Regions from separate parts of the Clostridium oceanicum genome, predicted to be linked through region 1. Evidence: predicted binding sites of a transcription regulator. Region 1 holds the regulator's gene; each other region holds the start of a gene.
What was found. The regulator HrcA, encoded in region 1, represses chaperone genes, less so after heat shock. The targets are predictions, from matches to a motif close to TGTTAGCACTCNNNNNNNNNGAGTGCTAACA.
Positions count from the first base shown of each region.

Region 2: a site for HrcA is predicted at 1,819-1,849, ahead of htpG (molecular chaperone HtpG). Genes of this name have one in related genera too.
Region 3: a site for HrcA is predicted at 1,762-1,792, ahead of groES (co-chaperone GroES). Genes of this name have one in related genera too.

Region 1 covers NZ_BAAACG010000019.1:394,756-399,290, forward strand. The annotation lists gene dnaK (molecular chaperone DnaK) at 1-456, opposite strand, end outside; gene grpE (nucleotide exchange factor GrpE) at 509-1,180, opposite strand; gene hrcA (heat-inducible transcriptional repressor HrcA) at 1,202-2,215, opposite strand; gene hemW (radical SAM family heme chaperone HemW) at 2,409-3,560, opposite strand; gene lepA (translation elongation factor 4) at 3,594-4,535, opposite strand, start outside.
Region 2 covers NZ_BAAACG010000008.1:148,542-153,076, reverse strand. The annotation lists gene ABDZ71_RS06920 (acyl-CoA reductase) at 1-1,527, shown strand, start outside; gene htpG (molecular chaperone HtpG) at 1,920-3,800, shown strand; gene ABDZ71_RS06910 (AzlC family ABC transporter permease) at 4,375-4,535, shown strand, end outside.
Region 3 covers NZ_BAAACG010000003.1:50,901-55,435, forward strand. The annotation lists gene groL (chaperonin GroEL) at 1-1,384, opposite strand, end outside; gene groES (co-chaperone GroES) at 1,416-1,700, opposite strand; gene ABDZ71_RS02015 (TIGR01906 family membrane protein) at 2,009-2,647, shown strand; gene ABDZ71_RS02020 (TVP38/TMEM64 family protein) at 2,650-3,363, opposite strand; gene ABDZ71_RS02025 (4Fe-4S dicluster domain-containing protein) at 3,596-4,535, opposite strand, start outside.

The DNA.
Region 1 (4,535 bases):
AGCTGCAGCAGTTGGTTCATTGATTATTCTTAAAACTTCAAGTCCTGCTATTTTACCAGCATCTTTAGTTGCCTGTCTTTGACTATCATTAAAATAAGCTGGAACAGTTATTACTGCTTGATTAACTTTTTCTCCTAAATAAGATTCTGCATCAGCCTTTAATTTTTGAAGTACCATAGCTGATATCTCTTGTGGAGTATATTCTTTTGAATCTATGTTAACTTTATGATCTGTTCCCATATATCTTTTTATAGAAATTATAGTCTTTTCTGGGTTAGTTATTGCCTGTCTTTTTGCAACTTGACCTACTAATCTTTCATCGTTTCCTTGGAAAGATACTACTGATGGAGTTGTTCTTGATCCTTCAGCATTTGGTATAACTGTTGGTTCTCCACCTTCCATTACAGATACACAAGAGTTTGTTGTTCCTAAATCAATTCCAATTATTTTTGCCATTTCCTATTACCTCCTAAATTAATTAAAATCTTTTTATAATTGAATTCCAAAATTAATTTGCAACTTTAACCATACTATATCTTATAACCTTTTCTCCTTTTTTATATCCCTTTTGGAAAACTTCAGCAATTTCTTTTTCACCATAGTTTTCATCATCTATATGCATAACAGCATTATGATAATTAGGATCAAATTTCTCATCTGATTTTATTTCTTCTACTCCTAATTTTTCTAAAGAAGTATTAAATTGTTTTACTGTCATTTCAATACCTTTTTTTATATCTTCAATGCTTCCTTCAACTTTATAAGCTCTTTCTAAATTATCTAACACTGGAAGCATTTCTTTTAATACATCTTCACATGCATTTGTATAGATATCTTCTTTTTCTTTAGCAGTTCTTTTTCTATAATTATCATATTCAGCTAAAGTTCTTAGAAGTTTTTCTTTTACATCCCCTAATTCTTTTTCTAGCTTTTCATTTTTCTTCTTAGACATACTTAACATATCTTCAAATTCCTTTTCTCTATTTTCTTTATCGCTTTCACATTCTTCTTCACTGTTATTTTTAATTTCATCCTTAGTTTCCACTTCAGATTCATCTTTTAAGTCACAAGACTTATCCTTACAATCACAAGTTTCAATATCTTCATTTTCAACTTCTTCTACTAAATTTTCTTTATTTTCTTTTACGCTCTTTTTTTCGTCAGTACACTTATTTGACAATTATATCCCTCCATTACAAGCTTATTTTATTAAAATATCATTCATTTCTTTAACTATAGTATTTATAACGGATATTATTTTACTATAAGGTATCCTAGTTGGTCCTATAACTCCTATAGTACCTATAGGCTTATCTCCCATGCTATAAACTGCTGAAATAACACTGCAAGTTTTAGCATCATCTATAAAATTCTCATTTCCTATTCTTATGGAAATTCTAGAACTAGATTCTAAAAGATCTTCTACTTTGTGTTTATCATTAAGCATTGATAAAAACTCTTTAGCCTTATGAATATCATTATATTCAGGGTATTTAAATATATTAGAAGCTCCTTCCATATATATTTCAGACCCATTAATATCTGTAAGCATCTCATATAGTTTATAAATAACAGGGACAAATATGTCTTGAAATTCTGTTAATTCATCTTGAAGTTCATCTATATATTTAAAATCTAACTTTTCTAAATTAAATCCTTTTAACTTATCATTTAACATGTTATTTAATTTAACTATAGACTTTGAATCTAAATTATTTTTCACTCTAACTATGCTATTTTTTATTATTCCATTATCAGTAATAACAACTAACAACAAATTATTGCCATCAATCTTTATAACTTGTAGAGATTTTAAACTACTCTTTATTATTGAAGGTAATTTTACTAAACAGGCTAAATCAGTAAGCTTAGATACTAAAGCTGTAGACTGTCTTATAATCTTATCAACTTCATATAAAGCAGAGTCTAATAAGTTTTCTTTTATTAATATTTGTTCTTCTAAAGGCAGATCAGATAACCTCATAAGTTTATCTACATATAATCTATAACCTTTATCAGATGGTATTCTACCAGATGAACTGTGTATTTGTTCTAAATACCCCATATCTTCAAGATCTGCCATTTCATTTCTTATAGTAGCAGAGCTAACTCCTAAATCATATTTTTTAGCAATAGTTCTAGAGCCTATAGGCTCTCCGCTATTTATATAATCATTTATTATAGCTTGAAGTATTCTGATTTTTCTTTCATCCATATCATAATGCCACCTCTTTTATTAGCACTCGCTTTTAATGAGTGCTAATTACTATAATTAAAATCTACCATTGTACAAATCATTTGTCAACTTAATAATTTTATATTATTTATATTAAATACTGCATATATTATAAATTTCTATATTATATAGTAAAAATCTTATTTTTTCTAAGTTTTCCTTTTATTTTCTCTTATTTTAAAACAAAATCACTAAGTATAGTATTAGATACATTTATCCCTTCTTTAGATAGCTTCAATGTATCCTTTTTTAATATTAAAAATCCTAGTTTTACATACTTATTTATAATATTCCCATATAGATTAAAAATATCTATTTTAAACCTTTTTGTAAATTCTTTTATAGAAATTCCTTTTATTTTTCTAAGTCCCATAAAAATAAATTCTTCTATTTCTTCTTCTAAAGTATTTTTGTGTGATTCTTCTCTTATTTTTATTAAGCTGTTATCTTTCATATAATTTATGTACTCTTCTACTAAGGAAGTATTCTTATATCTATAACCTTTTATATATGAATGTGCTCCTACTCCACATCCTAAATATTCTTTCATATTCCAATATACTAAATTATGTCTACACTCTTTATTATACTTGGCAAAATTTGAAATTTCATACTGATTATATCCATTTTTCGCTAAAAAATTTATACAATATTCATACATTTCTCTTTCTCTATCTTCCCCAGGTAAATTCAAAACTCCATCATTATACATATTATAAAAAGGTGTATTTTCTTCTACTATAAGACTATAGCAAGATAGATGTTCTGGTTTTAATGTAAGAACTTTATTTAAGGTATCTTTCCAAACTTCAAAACTTTGACCTGGAAGTCCAAACATTAAATCTATATTTATATTATTAAAACCTACTAATCTAGCTTTTTTAAAGCTATCTATAAATTCTTTAGCATTATGTATTCTTCCTAATTTTTTTAATAATGCATCATCAAAACTTTGTAGTCCTATACTTAATCTATTTACTCCCATAGATTTTAAAAGTTTTAGTTTTTCTAAGGTAAATGTACCAGGATTACCTTCTACTGTAAATTCTAAATTTATATCTTTATGTATTTCATCTATAGATCTTTTTAGTATCTTAAGCTCTTCTAAAGATAAATAGGTGGGTGTACCCCCACCTATAAATATAGTATTAATTATTCTATTTTTAGTAACTATAGATATTTCTTTAGAAAGGGCTTTTATATACTCTTTTTTAAGACTTTCTTTATTAGAGTAAGATATAAAATCGCAATACAAACACTTTTGTTTACAAAATGGTATATGTATATATAAAGATATGCTATTACCATTTATTTTTGTTTCAATCAAAATTTCCCCTCCTAAAATTTCGAAATTCTATTATTCATCAGTTTTTAAAACTGCCATAAATGCTTCTTGTGGAACTTCAACAGATCCTACCTGTCTCATTCTCTTTTTACCTTCTTTTTGTTTTTCTAGAAGTTTTCTTTTTCTAGATATATCTCCACCGTAGCATTTTGCAAGGACATCTTTTCTCATAGCTTTTACAGTTTCTCTAGCTATTACTTTTGAACCTATAGCTGCTTGAATTGGTATTTCAAATAGCTGTCTTGGAATTAACTCTTTTAATTTTTGAGCCATACTTCTACCACGGCCTGCTGCTCTTTCCCTAGGAACTATCATAGATAAAGCATCTACCATTTCTCCATTTAATAATATATCTAATTTTACTAAATCCGCTTCTTTGTATCCGTGTAATTCATAATCAAAAGATGCATATCCTCTTGTTCTTGATTTTAACGCATCAAAGAAATCATATATTATTTCATTTAAAGGTATCTCATAGTTTAAAGATACTCTAGTAGTATCTAAATACTGCATATCTTTAAATACACCTCTTCTGCTTTGAGCAAGTTCCATTACTGCTCCTACATAATCTGAAGGAGCTATTATAGAAGCTTTAACTATAGGCTCTTCCATGTATTTTATTTCAGATGGACTAGGCATATTAGTAGGATTAGTAAGTTCTATTAATTCTCCATCAGTTTTTGTTATTTTATATATAACAGATGGAGCTGTAGTTATAATTTCAAGATTAAATTCTCTTTCTAATCTTTCCTGTATAATATCCATATGTAATAATCCTAAAAATCCGCATCTAAACCCAAAACCTAAGGCTATAGATGTTTCTGGTTCAAAAGATAGTGCAGCATCATTAACTTGTAATTTTTCTAATGCATCTTTTAATTCCTGGTATTTTGCTCCATCTACAGGATATATTCCACTAAACACCATAGGAACTGCCGGTCTATACCCTTCTAA
Region 2 (4,535 bases), on a different contig from region 1:
GTCCATAGTTATAAAGATATATTTAAAGGAAATATAGAAAAATTAAAATATTATATGTCTACTGTAGGGATAGTTTGTAAAGAAAATTTGCAGGATAAAGTAGAAAAATTTATAGATTATGGTGTATTAAGATTTTGTAGACCAGGGTCTATGAGTGTAAATAATGATGAATCAGCTCCTCATGATGGAGTATATCTTTGTAATTTGCTTGTAAGACATATAAATAAAGAAGATTTAAAAGAAAGTGAGTTAGCTTTGGATTTTGCATCTAATATAAAAAAAGATGATATTATACTTTCAAAATTAAATTTATTACTAAAAGAGGCTATAAAAGCACCTTTTTATAAGGAGTTTTATAAAAAGGTTAAATTACCTTTAAAAAGTTTAGAGGAATTTAAAGATATTCCAATACTAGAAAAAAAACATATTTTTAACAATAGTGTAGATAAAGGAAATCAAATGATAACAAGAAAGAATAACAACAGTTATGTATTTTCTGCAGGGGGAACTACTGGGAAAATGAAATATGTAGAATATTCTTATGATGAATTCAAAGAATCTCAAAAAGTATTTGGTAAAGGCTTTAAAGCTGTCGGTATTACTAAAGAAGATACTGTTGTTAATTATATGAAAGTAGGAGCTTTTTGGACAGCATTTTTAGCGGTTAATAAAGGACTAGAAGAAACTGGGTGTAAAATATTACCCATAACTGCTAATCAATCAGAGAGAGAGACTATTGAATATTTAAAAAAATTTAAACCAAATGTAATTGTAGGTCTTCCAGGTAATATTATACTTTTAGCTCAAGAGATAGAAAAGATCCATGTCAATATAAAAATAGAGAAAATATATTATGGTGGAGAACATATGTCTATGAAAGCTAAGGAATATATAAAAAACATTTTAGGTGCTAAGATAATTTCATCATTTAGTTATGCTGCAGTAGAAATAGGACCTATAGGATTTCAATGTCCACACTGTAAGGGTAGTGAGCACCATGTTTTAGAGGATTGGTGTTACTTAGAAAGTGACAAGAATGGAGAAGCAATAGTTACATCTTTAAATAAAACACTTAATCCTATAATAAGGTATAGAATAGGTGATAAAATAAAATGGATAGAGGAGCCTTGTAGTTGTGGTAGGACATCTAAAAAATTTAAACTATTATCAAGGACAGATGATGTCATCAGACTTAATGTATCAGATATATATTTAAATGATGTGCAAGGAGTTTTAAAAAATGTAAAGGAAGTTTCTCCATTTTTTCAGATTATAATTAAAAATGTAGATAAGATGCGAGATATAATTTTTAAAATAGAAACTAAAAGTAAAAATGCTAATTATAATAAAGAAATGCTCATAAATAAAATTAAACTTTTATTAAAAACTAATATAAGGAGTATAGGAAAAGATTATAGAAATAATTTGATTAATAATATTAATATTGAATTATTGCCACCGTATGCTATAGAACGTGTTGGACGTACTGGTAAAATAAGAAAGATTATAGATAGAAGAATATATTAGTGTGATTTTAAAATATAAAAATTAGTAAATTAGTTTTTGTATATTTATTTTAAATTAATAAATTTTTTTAAAATATGCGTAGATTTTATATTTTCGCATATTTTTCTGATTTTATGGAATTTAAGTTATATATAATTTCATTAGTATAATTACTTTAGTTTAAGGAATTTTATTTAAATTAAGGTTATAAGGACAGTATTTTATTTAGACTATTAATTTAATAGTATTATTAAAATTAAACTTAAATTATTGACATAATTATGAAAATGTGATATATAAGTAAGAGAAGGTTATTAGCACTTGAATATAGTGAGTGCTAATAAGCATTTTATAATGTATAGAATCTTAACTATGTATATACATAGTTTTTTAATTTGAAAGGAGAGAATTATATGGAAACTAAACAATTTAAAGCGGAATCCAAAAGACTTTTAGATCTTATGATTAATTCAATTTATACTCACAGGGAGATTTTTTTAAGAGAGCTCATTTCAAATTCTAGTGATGCTATTGATAAAATTTATTATAAAGCCTTAACAGATGATTCTATAACTTTTAATAAGGAAGATTATTATATTAAAATAATTCCTAATAAAGAAGAGAGAATATTAGAAATTAGAGATACTGGTATAGGAATGACAAAAGAGGAGTTAGAAGAAAACTTAGGTGTTATTGCAAAAAGTGGTTCTTTAAACTTTAAAAAAGAAGAAAAAATAGAAGATGGTCATGATATAATAGGTCAATTTGGTGTAGGATTCTATTCTGCATTTTTAGTTGCAGATACAGTTACTGTTATAAGTAAAGCATTAGAGAGTGATACAGCTTATAAATGGGAATCTAAAGGAAAAGAAGGATATACTATAGAGCCTTGTAGTAAAGATTCAGTAGGTACTACAATAATCTTAAAAATAAAAGAAAAATCAGAAGAAGAAGATTATGATAAATATTTAGATGAAATCACGTTAAAATCTATAATTAAAAAGTATTCTGACTTTATAAGATACCCAATTAAGATGAATATGAAAAATAGAAAGCTTAAAGAAGGCAGTAAAGATGAGTATGAAGAATTTATAGAAGAAAAAGTTGTAAATAGTAGAGTTCCTATTTGGAAAAAGAATAAAAATGAACTTAAAGAAGAAGATTATATAAATTTCTACCATGATAAACATTATGGTTTTGATAATCCAGTTAAATACATACACACAAGTGTAGATGGTGCAGTTTGTTATAATGCTATTTTATATATACCTGAAAATGTTCCTTTTGATTTTTATACAAAAGAATATGAAAAGGGATTAGAATTATATTCAAATGGCGTTATGATAATGAATAAGTGCAAAGAATTACTTCCAGATTATTTTAGTTTTGTAAAAGGTATAGTAGATTCAGAAGATTTGTCTTTAAATATTTCAAGAGAAGTATTACAACATGACAGACAACTTAGACTTATAGCTAAAAATATCAAAAATAAAGTAAAAAATGAATTAAAGACTTTAATTAAAAAAGATAGAGAAAAATATGAAATTTTCTATAAAGCATTTGGCAGACAATTAAAATATGGAATATATGAAAATTATGGTCAAGAAAAAGAAACACTTCAAGATTTAATAATGTTTTATTCATCAAAAGAAAAAAAATTGGTTACTTTAGATGAATATGTTTCAAGAATGAGAGAAGATCAAAAATATATTTATTATGCATCCGGTGAATCAGTAGATAGAATAGAAAAACTTCCACAAACAGAAATGGTACTTGATAAAGGGTATGAAATATTATACTTTACAGAAGATGTAGATGAGTTTGCTATAAAAATGTTAATGAAATATAAAGAAAAAGAATTTAAATCAGTATCTAGTGGAGATTTAGGAATAGAAGATGATAAAAGTAAAGAAGAATCAAAAGAAGAAATAGAAGCTAACAAAGAATTATTTGAAGAAATGAAAAATATACTAAAAGACAAAGTTAAAGAAGTTAAAGCTTCTAAAATATTGAAAAAACATCCTGTATGCTTGACAAATGAAGGAGAAATTTCAATTGAAATGGAAAAAGTTTTAAAACAAATGCCAAATAATAATGGGGTAAAAGCAGATAAAGTTTTAGAAATAAATACAGACCATGAAGTATTTAAAGCTTTAAAAAATGCTTGTGAAAATGATAAAGAAAAATTAAGTTTATATACTAACTTGTTATACAATCAAGCATTGCTTGTAGAAGGATTATCTATAGAAGATCCAGTTGAATTTACAAATGATATTTGTAAAATAATGAAATAAAATATGTAATAAGGAAGCATTTTTTAAATAAAGATGCTTCCTTTATTTTTTATTAGCATACTAATTATTTTAAATCTTTCTATTTTATTAAAGAATATAAAGTGGTAATAAGTGGGATGTGATATATAATTTTAATAAGAATTTATTCAATTACTATAGGTAGAGAAAATATTAATTATAAATAATATGAGACAATATTGTAGGTGAATTATAAAAATAAGAATTGAAGGATAGGTATGAAAATTTAAAGATAAAATATAATAATTGAGGGGGAAGCCTATAAGTATATAACTTATAGGCTACTTTGGGTGATTATTATTAAGTCAGGTATATATGAACATCTATTATTCTTTACATAATGGGTAAAAATATACAATTAAAAATAAAATGGATGTTAAAAAAAGTAAGTTTAAATTTACTTCTTTTTATTTATATATTTTTAAGTGTATAAGTTTAAAAAACATATTATAGATAGTATTGACAATTATTATAGTAACTACTATAATAACTACTAAGAAATAAATTAGTAGCTATTATAGTGACTACTTAAAAGTGATATAAAGGAGGCTTATTTATGGGGAAAGATTATAGAAGGAGATTGAATATTAAAGACGGAGCTTTTGCAGCCATACCTTTAGTTATAGGGTATATTCCAGTAGCAATGGCATTTGGGATTTTGTCAAAAAATACAGGAATTTCTCTAATGGATAGTTTTTTATTTTCTGTATTGGTTTT
Region 3 (4,535 bases), on a different contig from region 1:
CTGCACCTTCAACCCCTGCATTATTAGCAATTTGTTTTACAGGTTCTTCTAATGCTTTTCTTATTATTTCTATTCCTAATTTAGAATCTCTTATATCAGAATCTACATTTTGTAGTTTTGGAATTATATCTATATAAGCTGTTCCACCACCTGGAACTATTCCTTCTTCTACAGCTGCTTTTGTTGCAGCTAGTGCATCTTCTATTCTCAATTTTTGTTCTTTTAATTCAGTTTCTGTAGCAGCTCCTACTCTTATAACTGCTACTCCTCCAGCTATTTTAGCAAGTCTTTCTTGAAGTTTTTCTTTATCAAAATCTGATGTTGTTTCTTCTATTTGAGCTTTTATTTGTGCCACTCTATTTTCTATTTGAGATTTTTCGCCTTTTCCATTAACTATTGTAGTATTTTCTTTTGTAACTTTTATACTATCTGCTCTTCCAAGCATATCTATAGTAACATCTTTTAATTCTCTTCCTAATTCTTCAGATACTACTGTACCACCTGTTAATATAGCTATATCTTGAAGCATTTCTTTTCTTCTATCACCAAATCCTGGAGCTTTAACAGCTACGCAAGTGAATGTTCCTCTTAGTTTATTAACAACTAATGTAGCTAAAGCTTCTCCTTCTATATCTTCTCCTATAATCATAAGTTTCTTACCTTGTTGAACTATTTGTTCAAGTATAGGAAGTATTTCTTGTATGTTAGATATTTTTTTATCTGTTATTAATATATATGGATCTTCTAAGTTAGCTTCCATTTTTTCTGTATCTGTTACCATGTAAGGACTTAAATATCCTCTATCAAATTGCATACCTTCAACTACTTCTAATTCAGTTCCCATAGATTTTGATTCTTCAACTGTTATTACTCCATCATTTCCTACCTTTTCCATGGCATCTGCTATAAGTTTTCCTATTTCTTCATTAGCAGCTGATATAGCAGCTACTCTAGCTATATCTTCTTTACCATTGATTGGTTTAGAAATAGCTTTTATTTCTTCAACAGCTTTAGTTACAGCTTTTCTTATTCCTTCTCTTATTTGAATAGGATTAGCTCCTGCTGTAACATTTTTTAATCCTTCTCTTATAATAGCTTGAGCTAATAATGTAGCTGTAGTAGTTCCGTCCCCTGCTACATCATTAGTTTTAGTTGCAACTTCTTTTACAAGTTGTGCTCCCATATTTTCATATGAATCTTCTAATTCTATTTCCCTAGCTATTGTAACACCATCATTTGTTATTAATGGTGAACCAAATTTTTTATCTAAAACTACATTTCTTCCTTTAGGTCCTAGTGTTACTTTTACTGTATCCGCTAATTTATTAACACCATCTTGCATTGCTCTTCTTGATTCTTCTCCAAATAATATGCTCTTTGCCATTTTAAACCCTCCTAACTAAAATCTTATATAATTATTCAACTATTGCAAGGATATCATCTTGCTTTAATATTGTAACTTCTTCTCCATCAAGTTTAACTTCATTTCCTGCATATTTAGAAAACAATACCTTGTCTCCTACTTTTACTTCCATTTTAACTTCTTTTCCTTCAACTAATCCACCAGGTCCCACTGCTACAACCTCTGCTACTTGAGGTTTTTCTTTAGCTGCTCCCGGTAATACGATTCCACTTTTAGTAGTTTCCTCTGCCTCTACTGTCTTTATAACAACTCTATCTCCAAGTGGTCTAATGTTCATGTAAACCCCTCCTTAAAATATATTTTGCTTAATTTATATATTTTTAAATAATTAACATAATTGTTAGCAGTCATTAACGTTGAGTGCTAATACAATTATTATAATAGTTAATACCACTTATAATATCAACCATTAAATAGTTAATTAATTGGTTGATATTCTCTGAATTTTATAATTATATGGCTATATTGTTATTTTAATCAGTTTTGCTATATAATTCATACACATCTATTATTATACCAAACATCTATATTTTATACAGGTTTTGTTGTAAAATATATATTTAATAGAAAGGATGTGTTTACCCTATGATTCTTAGAAATAAAACAAAATTTTTAGATATATTTATAGGATTAATTTTATCAATTATTATAATCTTAATTTCTTTTAACATTGTATTAAATTTTAAATATATATATTTCTATGATATAAAAAATTTATCTATAGAAAAAAACTCTTATTTAAATACTGAACAGATTAAAGAAGTTTATACATATTTGATTAATTACATAAGTTCTAATAGTTCAAATTTTAAACTTCCATATTTACCTTCTTCAAAGGAAGCTATTATACATTTTATAGAAGTAAAATACATTTTTTCTTGCATAAAAAAATTCATAACTATAAGCATAATACTACTATTACCTATTATAATTATGAAATTTAAAAATAAAAATATTATTTTTTTAAAATATACAGGCATGTTTTTATTATTGATTCCCTTAATATTAGCATTACCTTTAATAATAAATTTTGACAAAAGCTTTAATATGTTTCATAAAATACTTTTTAGAAATGATTACTGGCTCTTTGACCCTAGAAAAGACCCTATTATAAACTTGCTACCACAAGAATTTTTCTTTCATTGTTCATTAATAATATTGATTATAATATTTTTAAGTAGCATGATTTGTTTATATATATATAATTTACATAATAGAAAATAAATTTACTTTTTTAGTATCTTTTTTACTATTTTTTCTCCTTTTATAACCCCTATTAAAAATAGTGCTACAGCAGTTATTCCTATTCCCCAAAGTAATGGCCTACTACCTGCATTTATATTTGCACCAAAATATGCAGAAATTATAATACCAGGTATTCTTCCTAAGGTAGAAAAAATAAAAAAGTTTTTAAAACTTATTTTCGATATTCCACATATATATCCTAATGCATCTTTAGGAATACCTGGTATTAAGTATAATAAAAATACAACAAAATTTATTTCCCCTAAGTTTAATATCTTATCAAAAAACTTTATTTCTTTTTTAGATATAATTTTTTCTATTAAAGGCTTACCGTAAACATGAGATATTCCATATACTATACTACTTCCTATAACAATTCCTACTATAGAAAGTATACTCCCTAAAGTAGTATCATATATATACCCACCGGCTATTTGTATTATTTCTCCTGGTATAAAAAAAGCTACTACTTGAATAATTTGAAACATCAAATATACTAAAACTCCATTGCTACCATAAGAAAGTATAATCTCTTTTATCTTATTTGGATTTCTAAAATCAGATATATTTTTATAATATTCATATCCAACAAAAATTATTAAAATAAAAAATAATGATAAAACAATACTAGCCTTATTGTCTTTTATAATCTGTTTTAAAAAATCTATTCTTTCTTTCAAATTCTTCTTTTTCATCTAAAATCACCTTTATTTCAGTATGTACTACGAATATCATAATAACATAAAAATTAATTATATATCTAAAAAAAACCTTAATATTTACATATCATTTCATTAAATTTGTATTCATACAATATTGTTCCTTATAAAACAAAGCATATGCGTTAAAAATATTTAATTAATATATTTATAACATCATATGCTTTATAATCTATTCTTGTATCTAGTATTAAATTATATATTATACTTACTTTTTATGCATGTGTACATTATCAAATTTTTCTATTTTTTCATTATCAACCACTGATTTTTTCTGAGATTCATTACTAAATTTATTTAATTGACCTTTAACTTTTAAGGCAGACTTAATTGTAGCAGGACCTCCTATACAACCACCTTCACACATCATTCCTTCTATAAAATTAAAAGGTAGTTTACCAACTTTAGCTAGTACTAGTGATTTTTTAATATTATCTTTTCCATCAACTTTTATAGGATTAAATTCTCCTTCTATTCCCTTTGATTTAACATAATTTTGTATAGCTCCTGTAACTCCTCCACTTTGAGCAAATCTTCTAGAAAATGAAGAGGCATCTTCTATTTCTGAATTTTTACATTCTGAAACATCTACATCTAATCCTCCAAGTAAAGCTGCTACTTCCTCAAAAGTTATACAATAATCTATTGCATCTTTTAATTCTTCTTTTTTCATTTCACTTTTTTTAGCAGTACAAGGACCTACAAATACTACATATGAATCTTCATCTATTTTCTTAATCATTCTTCCTGTAGCAATCATAGGTGATACTGTAGTGGAAATCTTTTCTACTTGATCTTTAAATTTCTTTTCAATATATCCAACAAAGCCTGGACAACAAGAGGTTGTCATATATTTTTCCCCGGATTTCATTCTCTCCATAAATTCTTTTGATTCATTAACAACTACTGCATCAGCTCCACAAGCTGCCTCAATAACATCTTTAAATCCTATTGATTTTAATGCATTTTTTATTTGACCTACTTTTATATCATTTCCAAATTGACCTGCAATAGCAGGTGCTATAACTGCATACACATTTTTCTTTTCTTTAAGTAATCTAACTACATTTGTTATATAACTTTTGTCTGATATAGCTCCAAAAGGACAAGCTGCCATACAAGCCCCACAGTTTATACAGTCTTCATTT